2 regions of the Ectobacillus sp. genome follow, and region 2 is predicted to be linked to the other one. Evidence: riboswitches for the same ligand, from Rfam matches in the RefSeq annotation. Region 2 holds a riboswitch; the other holds the start of a gene.
The links. A riboswitch is a leader RNA that binds a small molecule or an ion and turns the genes downstream of it on or off. The one in region 2 is predicted to bind cyclic di-GMP.
Positions count from the first base shown of each region.

Region 1 (3,134 bases), on a different contig from region 2:
CCAGCTTCTTTCATAATTTTTTGAAGGTTATTCCACTCTGTTTCATCTAAAAGCGGATTAGTTGCAAATGATTGCTGATCCTTATATCGCTGTATGACTTTCGTAATAATCTCCTTTGGGGTATCGGAAAATTGCGATTGTACTATATTTGTAATCTCTTCTGCAGTATGAGTGTATACCCATTGTTGCCCTCTATATAAGGCTTTTGTAAATTTTTCTATTGTTGCTTTATGGCTGACTAAATAACTTTTCTTTGTCATAAAGGATGTATAGGGAACATTTCCAGATTCTGCACCAAATGAAGCGACAATATACCCTTTTCCAGCTTGCTCAAAAATACTAGCTGTTGGTTCAAATAATTGAACGTAATCACCTGTTCCAGAAGCAAAGGCGTTAGCAATATTTGCAAAGTCAATGTTTTGTATAAGAGTAAGATCCTTTTGAGGATTTAGATTATGATTTTTCAGAACAAATTCTCCTACCATTTGCGGCATACCACCTTGGCGCTGCCCAAGAAACGTCTTGCCCTTTAAATCACTCCAATGGAATGTATCTGTTTTAGTACGAGACACGAGAAATGTTCCGTCTGTTTGGGTTAACTGGGCAAAGTTAATAACAGGATCTTTTGCTCCTTGATTGTATACATAAATGGATGTCTCTGAACCAACGAGTCCGATATCTATACTATTTGAAAGAATGGCAGTCATCGTCTTATCACCGCCAGCAGTCATTTGTAGTTCTAAATCAATTCCTTCCTCTCGGAAATAGCCATTATTAATGGCTACATACAGGGGAGTGTAAAATAAGGAATGGGTGACTTCTCCGACACGAACCTTTTCATTAACTGACTTTTGAGTACAAGCTACAAGCGTAATGCAACTTAGTGTTATAAGTAAAAATAGAACGAAAAGCTTTCGCAATGCTTTGCACCTCCTAGATAGAATCTACTTTTACTGTATGAACCGAAACAAAATTGTGTGAATGCCTATATAAAAAATTGTGATGCAAGGATGCAACCTGCTCTTTAAAGAAATTCAACATTAGTTTATCGAATATTGTTTAAATATTTTTTTAAATATTTTTATATTAAAAGTCGACTATTAAATGATAATCATGATAAAATAGAAATGTGAAATATCACAATTAAAATTATGAAAAGTTGATAAAGGCAAACCTGTTGAAAAATGGGGACGCAAAGTCACAGATCTAAGGTAGGAATACTACGATGGCTGGTCTGCCGCTTACGGAGGTAGCTAAATGTTGATGAGTCAATCAAGAATGATTGGGGAAGAGACGCACGGAGCCTATCTTGACATGGAGTGGTTAGCATTGATTATGGAGGCAAAAGGTTTAGGGTTAAGCTTTGAAGAAGTGAATGCATTTCTACAATTAGCGTCGACGAAGTAACGAAGTGTAGGACAGTAGATAAACAGCTACGAAAAGCATCTCTAGCTCGAAGCACGGTTACATGCTATAAATGTTGAGCAGTCAAATGACTGTTCTTTTTTTTGAAAAAAAATACCGCCTACAGAATGACTGTAGACGGTATTTTTAGCTATTAGAAAGGACCGCCTGCTGAAATGATGTCTTCAGAAACATTTGAAAATTTCTTGAAGTTTTCTTTGAATTTGCTTGCGAGTTCAATTGCAGTTTTCTTATATTCTTCTTTATCAGCCCATGTCTTTTCCGGAATTAATACTTCATCAGGAACACCAGGTACATGAAGTGGAATTTCAAGTCCGAAAATGCTATCTTTGTTTGTTTCTACATTAGCTAATTCACCGTTAAGTGCTGCTTGAACCATTGCACGAGTATATTTAAGGTTCATACGTTTTCCTACACCGTATACCCCGCCAGTCCAGCCTGTGTTTACTAAGAATACTTCGGCATTATGTTTTTCAATTTTTTCTCCAAGTAGTTCAGCGTAACGAGATGCTGGAAGCGGCAAGAAAGGAGATCCAAAGCATGTTGAGAATGTTGCTTGTGGAGAAGTAACTCCGCGTTCTGTACCAGCAAGTTTACTTGTATATCCACTTAAGAAGTGGTACATTGCTTGTTCTTTAGAAAGTTTGCTGATTGGAGGCAATACGCCAGATGCGTCAGCTGTTAAGAAAATAATTGTATTCGGGTGACCGGCAACACTTGGTAAGACAATATTATCAATTGCTTCCATTGGATAAGCAACGCGAGTATTTTCTGTCAATGATACATTATCGTAATCTGCCACGCGAGAATGTTCATCAAGAACAACGTTTTCTAAAACCGTACCAAATGTGATAGCATCGTAGATTTGTGGTTCTTTTTCACGTGATAAATTGACAACTTTCGCATAGCAACCGCCTTCGATGTTAAATACACCATTATCAGACCAACCGTGTTCATCATCCCCAATAAGTTTACGGTTTGCATCAGCTGATAAAGTTGTTTTTCCTGTTCCGGAAAGACCGAAGAATAAAGCAACGTCCCCTTCTTGACCAACATTTGAAGAGCAGTGCATAGAAAAGATGTCTTGTTCAGGTAGTAAGAAATTCATGATAGAGAAGATACCTTTTTTCATTTCTCCAGCATATTCAGTTCCTCCGATGAGAACGATACGTTTTTCAAAGGAAATGATAATGAATGTTTCTGAATTTGTTCCATCCACACTTGGATCTGCTTTAAAGTTAGGAGCTGAAACAATTGTAAATTCAGATTGATGATTTACTAATTCTTCTTCAGTAGGACGAATAAATAATTGTTGGGCAAATAGATTATGCCATGCATATTCATTGATAACTTGGATTGGCATTTGATATGCTTTATCTGCTCCAGCAAAACCGTTAAAAATGAATATTTCATCTTTTTCTTTTAAGTATTCTAGCACTTTAGTATATAGCTTATCGAAGGTTTCTGATGAAATTGGTTGGTTAACTGAACCCCAGTCAACTTTGCCTTCCGTAATATCATCTTTAACGATAAATTTATCTTTAGGAGATCGTCCTGTGTATTTTCCCGTCGCAACAGAAACAGCGCCTGCAGAAGATAAAACACCTTCTTTTTTCACTAATACTTTTTCAACTAATTGCGGAACACTTAGTTGAACGTGTGCATTGCTTCCATTGACTAATTCTTGTAATTCAGTGTGGATATTCACA
Region 1 is NZ_JBXKMX010000258.1:2,086-5,219, reverse strand. It holds gene AC11ZT_RS11880 (ABC transporter substrate-binding protein) at 1-920, opposite strand, end outside; cyclic di-GMP riboswitch class I at 1,158-1,242, shown strand; gene AC11ZT_RS11875 (anti-repressor SinI family protein) at 1,258-1,407, shown strand; gene pckA (phosphoenolpyruvate carboxykinase (ATP)) at 1,559-3,134, opposite strand, start outside.
Region 1: another riboswitch for cyclic di-GMP. It lies ahead of AC11ZT_RS11875 (anti-repressor SinI family protein); the one in region 2 lies ahead of AC11ZT_RS07220 (DUF192 domain-containing protein).

Region 2 (3,134 bases):
ATTGTGTCTGAAGGTTGTAAGGAGATAGAAATTGGTCAAATACCGGCGTGATGTCCGCCATCGGATAAGATAAGATAACTGTCGTATAGCTCCCTGATATACGTGAAGCTTGATTAGGAGTAATCGTAATTCTAATATCGGCTGGATGACCTACTGTCGATCGATTTTGTACATATTGCATGATGTCGGCATCCGTTTTACCGAGGCCTGCCAGGCGAGAGGCTTCTTGTGCAGTCATGTTTAAGCTCAAATAAGTAAAGAGCACAAAGCCAATGTTAATCATACCAACCAGCATAAGTAAAAAGACGGGAACAATAAGTGCAAATTCCACAAGTGACTGCCCATGCTCCTGCTTGGCAAGCTTTACAAATTTTTTACCATAACACCACTCTCCCTTCGAGGAAAAAGGCGAAAATAGCTCCAGCTGCAATGGCCACCCCGTAAGGATATGTGACTTGTCTATTAAACAGGTACGACATTTGTTGCTTGTTTTTTATCCCGTACAGAAAGAGCGTAACTTTTTTTAGCATCCCTTTTCCAACTGCAATGATGATTAGCGCAATGAGTCCTCCGATGACTCCCATATATATCCCGGTATAAATGACAAATACCCATCCTTTAAAAGCCCCTACTAATGCAAGAAGTTTTACATCTCCTGCTCCTATCCCGCCCAGAAAAAAAGGAACGATCAATAATCCTAACCCTGTAAAAAACCCAATAAGGGAAACGTACAATCCTTCTACACCGTTAAAAATGAGGTGAGTAAAAATAGCGACTAGCAGGACAGGATAAACAACCCTATTGTATATTTTTCTGCTTTTAAGATCTGTATACACCGATATCACCAGCGTCATGATTAATAGTAGATTAAGAAACATGTACATATCTCCTATGTTAAAAAATGGACTTTTTTAAAATAGCTCTGCAACAACATGTCGCAGAGCTTTTATCATATCTATCTAATTCGGTACTATTTTTCAATTAAAGAAACATTCATTAAGGATTTACTTGACTATTTACATTTTCAAACAATTTAGTAATTTTTGGACCAAATACGAGTAATACTGTTACTACTCCCGCTGCAATCAAGCCTAAAATTAATCCATACTCGGTCATACCTTGTCCTTCTTCTTCTAAAAATAACTCTTTTAACTTTTTCATCATGTTTACTTCCCCCTTGCTTTTATTTTAGTAGTTTTACGATTTGTCCTCTTTGAATGCTGTTTAACCGGATGCTGCCACTCTCTAATTCAATAACTGAAGTAGCTGCTGAAAACTTTTTTCCTACTTTCCCAGGCTGCAGATGTTCTTCCATTCCAACAATTCTCCAATCTTTGTCGATATACAGGACATCAATTGGAAACTTCATAAAAAACGTATGGATTGCATTACAAGGATAAAGATAAAGACCGGAACCCGAGGATAATTTCTGCCTAAACATCAAACCTTTTAACCTTTTAAAAAAGGTATTCGCAGATTCAATCGATTCAGCAATGATTTGAGCATTCTCCAGGTTGACCAATCGCAAACTACCACCACCTCCTTAAAATAAAAACACCCCCGCCATCTACCGAAGCGGGGGTGAAAAAATACATGCTTAAATCCACACAAATATTGCGTGCGCCCATCTTTCGGTAGCTGGCTGACATTGCGATTTACGCTTTAGTCCCTATAGCTTTGCGTCACTGGTTTTCACCAGGTTTGCCATTATCGAGATTTTGCATTTTTTTAAACAAAACCGATAATCTATTAATTTAATTAAATTATATGAATTATATATAAGCATGTCTACACATTTACACAATTTTTATATTTGTTTTCTTATTTATTTTCTTATTTTTCGATTTTATAAAGATTACTTAGGCCTTCATTTCCATAAAATCGATTCTTAAAATCGATAAAAATTTATTGTAAATCGATAAATAACTTGTTAAAATCAAAAGAAAAAATACATAAGTGAGGTGCTTTTTATGAAACCAGAAACACTATTTTTAAAGTTAGTTGTTATTCTTTTGGGCTTTCCAGTTCTTGCTCTGTGCATATTTTTGGTACCTGAGTTAGCTACGATTGCAGCGAAATTACTTCCAGAGGTTGATTATATAAAATGCCCGGTTTCTTTCATTTTTGATGCATCAACAATACCTTTTTACTTTGCTTTATATCAGGCTTTCAAGCTCTTACGCTATATTGACAAAAATAAAGCCTTTTCCGAATTATCTGTTATAGCCTTAAAGAAAATAAAATACTGTGCCATCACAATCAGCATCTTGCATGTGCTAGTCTTGCCGCTCTTCTATCTCTTTGCGGAAAAAGATGATGCCCCGGGTGTCATTTTTATCGGATTGGTTGTTCCTTTTGCTTCAATGGTGATTGCAGTCTTTGCTGCTGTTCTTCAAAAGCTATTAAAAAATGCCATTAATATAAAATTAGAAAATGATTTAACGATATGAGGTGAAAACAATGGCAATTATTATCAATATTGATGTCATGTTGGCTAAAAGGAAAATGAGCGTAACGGAACTTTCAGAGAAGGTTGGAATCACAATGGCAAATCTTTCTATATTGAAAAATGGTAAAGCAAAAGCGATTCGATTAACCACTTTAGAGGCAATTTGCAAGGCTTTAGAATGTCAGCCTGGGGATATTTTAGAATACAAAGGCGACGAAGACAGTCAAAGGTAATAAAGTTTGGTTAATAAACTCTGTAAAGGAAATTAGAACTTAATAGGACAATGATTAGAGGAGGGATAAATTTGAACATGAACAATTTGATTATTGAAAATATTGCAAACCCCCATGAGCTGGAGAGAATGTTTAGAAAAGATCCAAAAGCTTTTAAAAATTTATTCTCGGAAGCCTGGGAGCAAAACCCTGATTCGCAGGTTCTTTCCGTTTGGTATGAAAGATTGCATTTTAAGGAGACGACAACTACAAAACAACCTTCCTTGCTTCAGAAGGGTTTCATATTCATGGGCATGTTAGCCATTCTATCCGGGATAAGCGCTAGGATCATTTTCCATTTTGTCGAACAGCAAGCAATTGCTCCAATTAACCTTGCTTTCGGTATTCTTCCCTTTATTGCAGCCTATTTTGTATACAAAAATCGTCCCCAAAAAAATGTTCTTTACACCCTT
Region 2 is NZ_JBXKMX010000151.1:16,286-19,419, forward strand. It holds gene AC11ZT_RS07205 (TadE/TadG family type IV pilus assembly protein) at 1-430, opposite strand, end outside; gene AC11ZT_RS07210 (A24 family peptidase) at 375-878, opposite strand; gene AC11ZT_RS07215 (Flp family type IVb pilin) at 997-1,164, opposite strand; gene AC11ZT_RS07220 (DUF192 domain-containing protein) at 1,184-1,528, opposite strand; cyclic di-GMP riboswitch class I at 1,631-1,716, opposite strand; gene AC11ZT_RS07225 (DUF2975 domain-containing protein) at 1,971-2,450, shown strand; gene AC11ZT_RS07230 (helix-turn-helix domain-containing protein) at 2,461-2,682, shown strand; gene AC11ZT_RS07235 (DUF4153 domain-containing protein) at 2,754-3,134, shown strand, end outside.